Regions from separate parts of the Micromonospora rifamycinica genome, predicted to be linked through region 1. Evidence: predicted binding sites of a transcription regulator. Region 1 holds the regulator's gene; the other holds the start of a gene.
What was found. The regulator HspR, encoded in region 1, represses chaperone genes until heat shock. The targets are predictions, from matches to a motif close to TTGAGTNNNNNNNACTCAA.

Region 1 (6,612 bases):
GGATCGTCAACGAGCCGACCGCGGCGGCCCTGGCCTACGGGCTGGACAAGGGCTCCAAGGAGCAGACCGTCCTCGTCTTCGACCTGGGCGGCGGCACCTTCGACGTGTCCCTGCTGGAGCTGGCCGAGGGCGTCGTCGAGGTCAAGTCGACCAGCGGTGACAACCAGCTCGGCGGCGACGACTGGGACCAGCGGGTCATCGACCACCTGGTCAAGACGTTCCGGGGCGAGCACGGCATCGACCTGGCCCAGGACAAGATGGCCCTCCAGCGGCTCCGCGAGGCGGCCGAGAAGGCCAAGATCGAGCTGTCCGCGGCGGCCACCACCAACATCAACCTGCCGTACATCACCGCCGGCTCGGCCGGCCCGCTGCACCTGGACGTGACGCTCAGCCGCGCCGAGTTCCAGCGGATGACGCAGGACCTGCTGGACCGCTGCAAGGGCCCGTTCGAGCAGGCCGTGAAGGACGCCGGCGTCAAGATCTCCGACGTCGACCACGTGATCCTGGTCGGCGGCTCCACCCGGATGCCGGCCGTGACCGACCTGGTCAAGCAGCTCACCGGCCGCGACCCCAACAAGGGCGTCAACCCGGACGAGGTCGTCGCCGTCGGCGCGGCCCTGCAGGCCGGTGTGCTCAAGGGCGAGGTCAAGGACGTCCTGCTGCTCGACGTGACCCCGCTGAGCCTGGGCATCGAGACCAAGGGTGGCATCTTCACCAAGCTCATCGAGCGCAACACCACCATCCCGACCAAGCGCTCCGAGGTCTTCACCACGGCCGACGACAACCAGCCGTCGGTGCTGATCCAGGTGTTCCAGGGCGAGCGCGAGATCGCGGCGTACAACAAGAAGCTCGGCACCTTCGAGCTGACCGGCCTCCCGCCGGCGCCGCGCGGCGTGCCGCAGGTCGAGGTCACCTTCGACATCGACGCCAACGGCATCGTCAACGTGCACGCCAAGGACCTGGGCACCGGCAAGGAACAGAAGATGACGATCACCGGCGGCTCCTCGCTGCCGAAGGACGACATCGAGCGGATGCGCCGGGACGCCGAGGAGCACGCCGACGACGACAAGCGTCGCCGGGAGGAGGCCGAGGCCCGCAACGTGGCCGAGGCGCTCCAGTGGCAGACCGAGAAGTTCCTCGCCGAGAGCGGCGACAAGCTGCCCACCGAGAACCGGGACCAGCTCAACGAGGCCCTCGGTGAGCTGCGTGGCGCGCTCGGCGGCCAGGACATCGAGAAGATCAAGGCGGCCCACGAGCGGCTGGCCCAGGTCTCCCAGCAGGCCGGTTCGCTGCTCTACGCGCAGCAGGCCGAGCAGGGCGAGCAGCCGGGCGAGGCCGGTCCGGGCGCGGGTGCGGCCGGCGCGGGCGCGGCCGGTGCGGCCGGTGGCCCGAAGGCCGGTGGCGCGGACGACGTGGTCGACGCGGAGATCGTGGACGAGGACAAGAAGTGACGGTCCGCACCGGCACCGCACAGGGATCGAGGTAGTCGTATGACGGAGAAGCCACGAGCCGCCGACCCGGGCGCCTCCGGGCCGGCGCCGGGTGGCTCCGCGCCCGCCGACGACGGGCCGCGGGTCGTCATCCGGGACGATCACCAGCTCGGTAGGACCGAGGACCCCCCCGCCGCCGCCGACGCCGGGGCGGACGTCCCGGCCGAAGGGCTGGTCGAGGAGGCCGAGGTGGTGGTCGACGAGATCGAAGCCGAGGCGACCACGCTCGACGACCCGGCGCCGACCGGCCCGCCGGTGGTGGACGCCCCCGCCCAGCCGGTCGACGGCAGCGCGACGGGCTCGCCGCTCGGCGCCGAGTTGGAAGCCGTCCGCGGCGAGTTGGACGAGCGGACCCGGGACCTGCAACGGGTGTCGGCCGAGTACGCCAACTACCGCAAGCGGGTGGACCGCGACCGGGGCGTGGTGCAGGAGCAGGCGACCGGCTCGGTACTCGCGGCGCTGCTGCCGATCCTGGACGACCTGGACCGGGCCCGGGAGCACGGCGACCTGGTCGGGCCGTTCGGCACGGTGGCCGAGCAGCTCACCACGGCGCTGGGCAAGTTCGGCCTCACGCCCTTCGGCGAACAGGGCGACCCGTTCGACCCCACCCGGCACGAGGCGGTCGCGCACCAGACCTCACCGGACGTCGAGGAGCCCACCTGCGTGCAGGTGATGCGCCGGGGGTACCTGCTCGGCGAGCGGCTGCTGCGGCCGGCGATGGTCGCGGTCGCCGACCCGGAATAGTGCACGGCCATCCGGTCGCCCCGCCCGCCGTCCCCGGCGGGCGGGGCGACCGGGCCACATCTCACTCAAGGGGGTGGACCGGTGAGCTCCAAGGACTGGATCGAGAAGGACTTCTACGCCACGTTGGGCGTGGAGAAGTCCGCCTCCTCTGACGAGATCAAGAAGTCGTACCGGAAGCTGGCGCGGGAGTCGCACCCGGACCACAACCCCGGCGATCCGCAGGCCGAGGAGCGGTTCAAGGGCGTCTCCGAGGCGTACGCGGTGCTCGGCGACGACACCAAACGCCGCGAGTACGACGAGATGCGCTCGCTGTTCGGCTCGGGCGCGTTCCGCCGGGGCGCGGGTGGTGCGGGTCAGCCCGGCGGCGTCCCGTTCGACGTCTCCGACCTGTTCGGCGGCGGCGGTGGCGGGGACACCCGGTTCGGCGGCGGCGGCTTCACCGACCTGTTCAGCTCGATCTTCTCCGGCGGTTCCGGTGGCCCCGGTGCGTCGCGGGCGCGGGGTCCGGCCCGGGGCCGGGACGTGGAGGCCGAGGTCGCCCTCGACTTCGGCGACGCGGTCCGGGGCGTGACCCTGCCGTTGAGCCTGCGGGCACCCGGGATCTGCGACACCTGTCACGGCAACGGCGCCAAGCCGGGTACCCAGCCGACCACCTGCCCGGTCTGCCACGGTGCCGGAGTGACCACCCGTGACCAGGGGTCGTTCAGCTTCTCCGAGCCGTGCCGCAACTGCCAGGGCGTCGGGACGATCGTCGAGGAGAAGTGCCCCGAGTGCCGGGGCACCGGCGGGGTCACCAAGACCCGCACGCTGAACGTCCGCTTCCCCGCCGGGGTGGCTGACGGCCAGCGCATCCGGCTGGCCGGGCGGGGCGAGCCGGGCCAGCGCGGCGGGCCGGCGGGTGACCTGTTCGTCCAGGTGAAGGTCCGCCCGGACGAGCTGTTCGGGCGTACCGGCGACGACCTGACCCTGGTCGTGCCGATCACCTTCGCCGAGGCGGTGCTCGGCACCGACCTGCGGGTGCCCACGTTGGACGGCGCGGTGACCCTGCGCGTCCCGCCGGGCACCCCGTCCGGGCGGGTGCTGCGGGCCCGGGGCAAGGGTGTGGTCCGGCGGGACGGCCAGGCCGGCGACCTGCTGGTCACGCTGGACGTGGTGGTGCCGGCGACGGTGTCGGACGAGGCACGGGCGGCCCTGGAGTCGTTCGCCGCCGCGACGCCGCCGGCGGCCCGGGAACATCTCGACGCGCGGGTGCGTCGGGTCGGTTGACCGGTGGACGGGTGCGGAGGTGAGTGGGATGTCGGACGGGTTCGTCGGTTCGGGTGACCCTGCCTACGAGGCCAAGGTGCTGATGATCTCGGTCGCGGCACGGATGGCGGGCATGCACCCGCAGACGCTGCGTCAGTACGACCGGCTCGGCCTGGTGCAGGCCGGCCGGGCGGCCGGTGGCGGCCGACGCTACAGCGTGCGCGACGTGGTGCTGCTGCGCGAGGTGCAGCGGCTCAGTCAGGACGAGGGCGTCAACCTGGCCGGGGTGAAGCGGATCATCGGCCTGGAACGCCTGGTGGAGCAGGCCCAGCAGCGGGTGGCCCGGCTGGAGGCGGAGCTGGATGCCGCGTACCGGCGGATCGCCGAGCTGGAGACGCTGGCCAGCGGTTTCTCCCGGGGTGACCTGGTGCCGACCAGCCGCACCTCGACGGCGCTTGTCGTCTGGCGTCCCCGCCGTACCCCCGGCCGCTGACCGCCGGCCCGCCCGGTGTGCCGGGTGGGCGCGGCGGTGCCCCGGTGCCGGACGCCGCCGTGTCGTGGTCGGCGGGCTGGACGGGTGGGCGTGGTGCCGGCGGGGATCGCGGATTCCGCAGCGGCACGGCGGCTGCTCCGCTAACCTCTCAATCAGGACCGACCGGATAATCCGGGCTCCGATGGCGGGGGGAACCGTGGCGGAATCGGCGAAGAAGGTGGCCCGGCAGGCCGAGAAGCGGCTCGACAAGGTGGCCGAGAACGTCCGGGAGCAGTTCGACCGGGTCACCGGGGGCAAGTTCTCCGACACGGTGAAGAACGGCAGGTTCGCCGACCCGGCCGACCGGGGCGTGGACCGGGGGCGGGCCGAGGAGCGACACCGGGACCAGGGCGGATCGGAAGGCTGACGATCCGCCGACGTGCGGGCCGGGATCCACGGGGGATCCCGGCCCGTTCGCCGTCCTGTCGCCCGATCACCCGCCTACCCGGACGACTCGCCCGCTGGGCCTCCGTAGATTGCAGAGAGTAACTTTCCGTAAGGTTGCCCATCGTGACCGAGGCGGCTCCCCCTGCCTGTCACCCTGCTCCGCTTTGCTCTGCTGCCATCGCGGCACCACCCGATGTGGCCTGCAGTTGAGCATTGAGAGCGCTCTCTGCTCGCATCAAGGTGCAGCTACCCATCGTGACTGTCGCTGTCAGGGCGGCAGAGCAAAGGGTGCGGGGGTGGATGGTGGGGGTGGGGCCTCGATGGCACTGCGTGATGGGCCGGAGTCGTCGTACCTCGCCGGGTCGCACAGTGGCCGCGGGGAGGGGGACGACGTGATCGCTCCGGCGCTTCGCCACCCCGGCCGGTCGCCGGTGGAATGCGAAGGCGCCGGTACGACCGGAGGGGCCGTCGTCGGTGCCGGGCAGCCGACCGCCGCTGCGGCCGGGCCGGGGTGCCCGCTCAGCCGAGGCGGCGGTTGTCCCGGACCAGGCCGCCCTCGCACCAGTCGTGGTAGGTGAAGAGTTCCTGTCGGGCCAGCAGCACCCGGCTGTTGTGCGCCCAGTTGCGCACCAGTTCGTCGCCGTCGCGTTCGGCCTGCTCCACGAGCTTGCGGAAGCGCCGCCGGGGATGGGCGCGGAAGTTCGTCCGGATGCCGTCGGCCGCGTAGATGTAGAGGCAGTGCAGGGCGAACCGGCGGGCCGGACAGGCCGGATCCATGGCCAGCTCGAAGAGGGTGGACACCAGGTGGTCACCGGCGACCAGCAGGTCCCAGTCCTGTGGTAGGGAGGTCAACGGCACCGAGTCGGGTTGGTAAGCCCAGGCCCGCAACTCCGTCGGCGACGGGTCGACGGGGTTGGCGAAGCCGCGGAACGTCGGACCCTGCGCGTTCACCGGCAACCTTCCGCTCGCAGCCGCGGGGCGCCTCCGGCCACCCGCGGACCCTGGCTTGCTGGGGCGCAACGCTAGCCGCCGCCGCCCGGCCGGCGGAAGACCCCGCCGGGCGCAATTATGCAACGGAGTCCCTGGCCAGGCCGCCCAACAAGTCGACCTGGCCAGGGGATTCTCACTCGGTGGCGGGGACCGGCCGGGGATGCTGGGCGGCGATCCGTCGCCGGAGCCGCTGCTTGAACCAGCGCATGTCGGGCAGTCGGGCGAGCATCGGCCCAGTGATCACGGTGATCAGCACGTACGCCGTGGCGAGCGCCGCCAGCTTGGGCTCGACGGTGCCGGCGGCGACGGCGAGACCCGCGATGACGATGGAGAACTCGCCACGCGGCATCAACGCGAAGCCGGCCCGCCAGCGGCCGGGCTCGGCGATCCCGGCCCGTCGGGCCGCCAGGTAGCCGGTGAGCAGCTTCGTCCCCATGGTGACCACGGCCAGCACGATCGCGGGCAGCAGCACCGGCGGCATGTCCCGGGGGTCGGTGACCAGGCCGAAGAAGACGAAGAAGACCGCGGCGAAGAGGTCCCGCAGCGGGGAGAGCAGCTCGGTGGCGTGGTGCGCCACCGGCCCGGACAGGGCGATGCCGACCAGGAACGCCCCGACGGCGGCGGAGACCTGGAGCCGGGCGGCGATGCCGGCGACCAGCAGGGTCAGGCCGAGCACCCCGAGCAGCAGGGCCTCCGGGTCCTTCGCCGAGAGGGCGGCGGAGATCAGGTGGCCGAAGCGGATGGCGACCACCAGCACGACCACCACGGTGAGCACCGCGATGCCCAGCGCCATCCCGCCCTTGACCAGGCCCACGCCGGCCAGCAGCGCGGTGACCAGCGGCAGGTAGAGGGCCATCGCCAGGTCCTCGATCACCAGCACGGAGAGGATGACCGGGGTCTCCCGGTTACCGACCCGGCCGAGGTCGCCGAGGACCTTGGCGATCACCCCGGAGGACGAGATCCAGGTGATGCCGCCGAGCACCACGGCGGCCACCCAGCCCCAGCCGAGCAGCAGTGCGAAGCCGAAACCGGGCAGGGCGTTGAGCGCCGCGTCGATCAGGCCGGCCGGGGCCGCCGAGCGCAGATTGCCGACCAGCTCGTTGGCGCTGTACTCCAGGCCGAGCATGACCAGCAGCAGGATGACGCCGATCTCGGCGCCGACGGCGAAGAACTCCTCGCTCGCGGCCAGCGGGAGCAGGCCACCGTGGCCGAACGCGAGACCGG
Region 2 (6,612 bases), 3.1 Mb from region 1:
CCTAAGCGGGAATGGACAGGATCTTCCCAGCCGCGCCACCCGACGCGGCGGACGGTGCGGAAAGGCATCGTCGGCCATCGACGTGCGACCGGAACGTCGCAGTGCCCCTCGACGGGGGCGACGGACCCGAATGGGCGTCTCCTCGTCGGGGACACGAGTCAGGTACCGGATCGAGAAGGAGAGCAATTCGATGCGCAGGTCCACAGGGGCACGCCGGTCATCCGGTAACGCGCGGAGCAAGCGGCTGCTGGCGGCGGTCGGTGCGCTCGTCGTCTTCGGCGGTATCGCCGCCGTCACCCAGATCTCATCGGCCGGGGACAAGCCGCGGCAGCAGACCCGCAACGTCTCGTCGGCCTGCGTCGCACCGAGCCCCGGTGCCACCTCGCCGAGCGGGCGCGGCAGCACCACCCAGACGTGGCAGAACGGTCGCTGGGTTCGGAACCACTGGGGTGACGGGCAGATGTCCGTCGCCGAATGCCAGGCGGTCAAGGCCGGCAACGCCCCGGTGACCACGCTGGCCTCCACGGTGGCCTGCCCGGAGGTCACCCCGCGGCTGCCGCAGATCCCGGCCCAGGCCAAGGCCGAGGTGGACAAGGAACTGGCCCTGCTCAAGACCCAGATCGACGACGCCAACAAGCGGTTGGCCGCCGAGGGGCGCAACGGGAAGGCGTTCATCGACAACGCCATCCTCGGCCCGCTGGCCGACAAGCGTCGGTCCGCGTTGAACCGGATCGCCACCGCGATCGGCCGGTTCGCCCAGCGCCCGCAGGGCCTGGAGCAGCTCGCCGGCTGCCAGGTGGCGGCCAACAACGGCGGCCAGAACAACGGCGGCAACAACAACGGCGGCCAGAACGGCGGCCAGAACAACGGCGGTCAGAACGGCGGCAACAACAACGGCGGCAACAACAACGGCGGCCAGAACGGCAACAACGGCAACGCGCTGGGCGTGCTCGCCAAGGACTGCGCCAACAGCCGGTTGCAGCCGCACGACGGCTTCCAGAACGGCAACCGCTGCGTCAGCACCGCGTTCGGCGAGGTCGGCGCGGCGGCCAACAACCCGTCGCTGCTGATCACGCAGTTCCCGAACCAGGTGCAGCGCAACCAGGCCTTCAGCCTGAAGGTCTCCACCCGTAACCTGGTCCGGGACCGCTTCCTGGCGGCCGGGCAGGGCGGTTACTACCTGGAGAGCTCGGTACTCAACGGGCAGGGCCTGACCCGTGGTCACTTCCACACCGCCTGCCGGATGCTGCAGAACACCAACCAGGCGCCGTCCAACCCGCAGGACGTCCCGGCGTTCTTCGTGGCCACCGAGGACGGTAAGGGCGGCAACCAGTCCGACGACGTGACCATCCAGATCCCGGGCCTGCCGCAGTCGGGTACGGCGCAGTGCGCGGTCTGGGCCGGTGACGGCTCGCACCGGGTGCCGATGATGGAGCGGGCCAACCAGACCCCCGCCTTCGACGTGGTGCGTATCCGGGTCAACTGACCGACACGGACGACGGCTGCGGGCCGTCCCGGGGGAGACCCCGGGGCGGCCCGCAGCTCTGTGTCGTCCCTCCGGGGTGGGTCGGCAACGGTTTTCGCCGCCCCGCCACCGCGTGGAAATTGTGTACAGCGCAAATGCGCCGGGGGCACGCTGATATCCCAGCGTGACCCCGGCGCACCCGATCGTGATCCGACCTGCCGGTCAGCGGTTCTTCCACGCCTCCACGACCGAGACCGGGATGCGGCCGCGCTCGGAAATCTCGTGGCCGTTCTTGGTGGCCCATTCCCGGATCGCCCGGTTCTGCTCGCGATCCATTCCCGAGACACCGGCCCGAGCTGGGCGGCGGGCCGGACGGCCGGCCTCGACCACACCGCGCCCCATTCGACGGCCAGCGGTGATGTAGGCGTCCAGCGCCTTGCGCAGCACCCCCGCGTTCTCGTCGGAGAGGTCGATGGTGTACGCCGCCCCGTCCAGGCTGAACTCGACGGTCCGATCGGCCTTTCCGCCGTCGAGGTCGTCGGTCAGAACGGTGATTACTTTCCTTGCCATCGCCATTACTCCCTGTGTTGAGCGGGGTGTGCTAAGAGTTTGACGTATCTGACGGCAAATCCGCAACAAAATGCCTCTCCTTCATTTGGCGGGTCGCGCCAATCCTGGGAAATCCCGCACCGGGCAATGCTGGGCACTGCGGTCGGCGGCATCCGGAGTGTGTCCTGGGTCACAGGGTGGAACACGGGGCACGGTTTGTGACTTGAGTGAGACACGCTCAACTAGACCCGATGGCAGGTGTCCGATGGCAACCCTTCCGGTACTTCCCCTCACCGACGTCGTCCTGCTGCCCGGCATGGTCATCCCGGTGACCCTGGACCCGACCACCCAGGCCGCCGTGGACGCGGCGCGGGCCAGCGGCGACAAGACCCTGCTCGCCGTGCCGCGCATCGACGGCGAGTACGGCCCCGTCGGCACGATCGCCACCATCGAGAAGGTGGGCCGGCTCCCCGACGGTGAACCCGCCGCGGTGGTGCGCGGCCTGGCCCGGGCCCGGATCGGCTCCGGGGTTCCCGGCCCCGGCGCGGCCCTCTGGGTGGAGGCCACCCGACTCGACGAACCCGCTCCCGCCGGTCGCGCCCGCGACCTGGCCCGGGAGTACCGCGCCCTGATGACCTCGGTCCTCCAGCAGCGGGGCGCCTGGCAGGTCATCGACGCGATGGAACGGATGACCGACCTGTCCGAACTCGCCGACGCGGCCGGCTACGCGCCCTGGCTCAGCCTGCCGCAGAAGACCGAGCTGCTGGCCGCGCCCGACGTCACCGCCCGGCTGGAGCTCCTGGTCGGTTGGGTGAAGGAGCACCTGGCCGAGCAGGAGGTGACCGAGCAGATCAACAGCGACGTCCGGGAGGGGCTGGAGAAGTCCCAGCGGGAGTTCCTGCTCCGCCAGCAGCTCTCCGCGATCCGCAAGGAACTGGGCGAGGACGAGCCGGACGGTTCCGCCGACTACCGTTCCCGGGTGGAGTCCGCCGACCTGCCGGACAAGGTCCGCGAGGCGGCGCTGCGCGAGGTCGGCAAGCTGGAGCGGGCCAGCGACGCCTCCCCGGAGGCCGGCTGGATCCGCACCTGGCTGGACACGGTGCTGGAGATGCCGTGGAGCACCCGTACCGAGGACAACACCGACCTGGCGGCGGCCCGCGCGGTGCTCGACGCCGACCACGCCGGCCTGGCCGACGTGAAGGACCGCATCCTGGAGTACCTGGCGGTGCGCAACCGTCGGGCCGAGCGCAACCTCGGCGTGGTCGGCGGACGCGGCTCCGGCGCGGTGCTCGCCCTCGCCGGTCCGCCCGGCGTCGGCAAGACCAGCCTCGGTGAGTCGGTGGCCCGTGCGTTGGGCCGCAACTTCGTCCGGGTGTCGCTCGGCGGCGTCCGCGACGAGGCCGAGATCCGCGGCCACCGGCGCACCTACGTGGGCGCGCTGCCCGGCCGGATCGTCCGTGCCCTGCGCGAGGCCGGCTCGATGAACCCGGTGGTGCTCCTCGACGAGGTGGACAAGCTGGCCGTCGGGTACGCCGGCGATCCGGCCGCCGCCCTGCTGGAGGTGCTCGACCCGGCGCAGAACCACACCTTCCGGGACCACTACCTGGAGGTCGACCTCGACCTGTCCGACGTGCTGTTCCTGGCCACCGCCAACGTGGTGGAGACCGTCCCCGGCCCGCTGCTGGACCGGATGGAACTGGTCACCCTGGACGGTTACACCGAGGACGAGAAGGTCGCCATCGCCCGCGACCACCTGCTGCCCCGGCAGCTCCAGCGGGCCGGGCTGACCACCGACGAGGCCACCGTGGCCGACGAGGCACTCGCCCGGATCGCGGGGGAGTACACCCGGGAGGCCGGCGTACGGCAGCTCGAACGGGCGCTGGCGAAGATCCTGCGTAAGGTCGCGGTCACCCTGGCCACCGACCCGGCCCCGGTCCGGGTGGACACCGGCAACCTGGCCCGTTACCTGGGCCGGCCGAAGTTCACCCCGGAGTCGGCGGAGCGGACGGCGGTGCCCGGCGTGGCCACCGGCCTGGCGGTCACCGGCGCGGGTGGCGACGTGCTCTTCATCGAGGCGACCAGCATGGAGGGTGAGCCCGGGTTGACCCTGACCGGGCAGCTCGGCGACGTGATGAAGGAGTCGGCGCACATCGCCTGGTCGTACCTGCGGGCCAACGGACGGCGGTACGGGCTGGACCCGAACGTCCTCGCCGGACACCGGATCCACCTGCACGTCCCGGCGGGCGCGGTGCCCAAGGACGGACCGAGCGCCGGCATCACCATGGTCACCGCGCTGGCCTCCCTGGTGACCGGCCGGCCGGTGCGGCCCGAGTTCGGGATGACCGGCGAGGTGACGCTCTCCGGGCGGGTGCTGCCGATCGGCGGGGTCAAGCAGAAGCTGCTCGCCGCGCACCGGGCCGGACTGACCGAGGTGATCATCCCGGCCCGGAACGAACCGGACCTCGACGACCTGCCCACCGAGGTCCGCGAGGCGCTGACCGTGCACACCCTGGCCGACGTGGCGGACGTGCTGGCCCTGGCGTTGCGCCCGGCCGAGATCGAGGCCGGGGCGCTCGGCGGTCAGCCGGTCGGCGCCGCCTGAGGCGTCCCGTCCGACACACCGTCCCGTCCGAACACCGTCCCCTCTGACGACCGGTCCGTTCCCGACGTCCCGTCCGGGCGTCGGGGGCGGACCGGCCCGTAGCCTGGACGTTCCCGTTTCCCGCATCCGTCACCGCACGGTGGCACCCCCCGGAGGCGATCTTCCGTGAACGTGTTCCTGTGGATCCTGCAGATCCTGCTCGCCGCACTCTTCGCCGGCGCGGGACTGACCAAGCTGAGCCAACCCAAGGAGAAGCTGCGCGACCGGATGAGCTGGGTGGAGAACGTGCCACCCGCCCAGGTCAAGGCGCTCGGCGCGGCCGAGGTGCTGGCCGCGGTCGGGTTGGTCCTGCCCGGCCTCACCGGCATCGCCACGGTGCTCACCCCGCTGGCCGCCGTCGGGCTGGTGATCGTGATGGCCGGCGCGGTCGTGGTGCACGCCCGGGCCAAGGAACACCCCGGCACCGCGCTGACCGCGGTGCTGCTGGTGCTGGCGGCGATCGTGGCCTGGGGCCGGTTCGGGCCGTACCCGCTCTGAGCACCCGCGACCGGCCCGCGCCCCGTCCCGGGCGCGGGCCGGTCACCCGGGGGTGTCAGTGCCCCTCGCCGCCGCGGTCGCGCCGTACGGTCGCCTTGCGGCCCTTGATGGTGCTGTTGCGCAGTCCCGCGATCACCTCGTCGGCGACAGCCTGCGGCACCTCCACGAGGGAGAACCGGTCGGCGATCTCGATCGAGCCGATGTCCCGGCCGCTCACCCGGGTCTCCCCGGTGATCGCACCGACCAGGTCCTGCGGGCGGACCCCGGCGCGGCGACCCAGGCCGATGAAGACCTGCGCGGTGCCGCCGGTACGGGGGCGGCCGCCCCCGCCGCGCCGGTCGCCGCCCCGGCCGTCGAACCCGGGCCGGGACTCGCGGGGCGGGCGGACCGTCACCTGCGGGATCTCCTCCTCGTCGTCGGAGCCGGGCAGGGCCGCCTCGTGGGCCAGCTTGACGGCCGCCAGCGCCACCTCCATCAGGTCGAACTCGTCCGACAGCGACTCCACGATCACCCGGAACGGATCCAGGTCGTCCTCCAGCAGGCTCTCCCGCAGCGCCGCCTGGGTCAGCGCCATCCGGCGGGTCCGCAGGTCCGCCACCGTCGGGATCTTGTCGATGTCGATCCGCTGGCCGGTGACCCGTTCGATGGTCTTGAGCATCCGGTGCTCCCGGGGCTCGGCGAGGGTGATCGCCACCCCTTCCCGACCGGCCCGACCCACCCGGCCGATCCGGTGCACGTACGACTCCGGCGCCGACGGCACGTCGTAGTTGACCACGTGGGTGAGCTGCTCGACGTCCAGCCCGCGGGCCGCCACGTCGGTGGCCACCAGCAGGTCGGCGGTCCCGGCGCGCAGCCGGCCCATCACCCGGTCCCGCTGCTCCTGGCTCATCCCGCCGTGCAGCGCCTCGGCCCGGTAGCCCCGCCCGTTCATGGTCTCGGTCAGCCGGTCGACCTCCTCCCGGCTGCGACAGAACACGATCGCCGCGGTCGGGGACTCCACGTCCAGCACCCGACCCAGCACCGCCGGCTTGTGCGCCCGGGTGACGATGTACGCGCTCTGCCGCACCCGGGGGGCCTCGCCGGCCACCGGTTGCTCGCGGCCGATCTGGATCCGCTCCGGGTCGGTCAGGTGCTTACGGGCCAGGCCGTCGATCCGGGCCGGCATGGTGGCCGAGAAGAGCACCGTCTGGCGTTGCGCGGGGGCGTGCTCCAGGATCGCCTCGATGTCCTCGGCGAAACCCATGTCGAGCATCTCGTCGGCCTCGTCCAGCACCACCGTGGCCAACGACCCCAGCCGCAGGGTGCCCCGGGCGATGTGGTCCAGCGCCCGTCCCGGGGTCGCCACCACCACGTCCACCCCGAGGTCCAGGGCGCGCAACTGGCGGCCGATCGGCTGGCCACCGTAGATCGGCAGCACCCGGGCACCGAGATCCTTGCCGTACCGGTGGAACGCCTCGGA

Region 2: lon (endopeptidase La) is a predicted target of HspR. The motif match lies at 2,238-2,256, and genes of this name have one in related genera.

What each region holds. Positions count from the first base shown of each region.
Region 1 covers NZ_LT607752.1:4,266,768-4,273,379, reverse strand. The annotation lists gene dnaK (molecular chaperone DnaK) at 1-1,451, shown strand, start outside; gene grpE (nucleotide exchange factor GrpE) at 1,491-2,234, shown strand; gene dnaJ (molecular chaperone DnaJ) at 2,316-3,500, shown strand; gene GA0070623_RS17710 (heat shock protein transcriptional repressor HspR) at 3,529-3,972, shown strand; gene GA0070623_RS17705 (hypothetical protein) at 4,154-4,378, shown strand; gene GA0070623_RS17700 (hypothetical protein) at 4,918-5,349, opposite strand; gene GA0070623_RS17695 (cation:proton antiporter) at 5,522-6,612, opposite strand, start outside.
Region 2 covers NZ_LT607752.1:1,138,619-1,145,230, reverse strand. The annotation lists gene GA0070623_RS04835 (hypothetical protein) at 191-1,486, shown strand; gene GA0070623_RS04830 (histone-like nucleoid-structuring protein Lsr2) at 1,688-2,035, opposite strand; gene lon (endopeptidase La) at 2,280-4,616, shown strand; gene GA0070623_RS04820 (DoxX family protein) at 4,782-5,153, shown strand; gene GA0070623_RS04815 (DEAD/DEAH box helicase) at 5,209-6,612, opposite strand, start outside.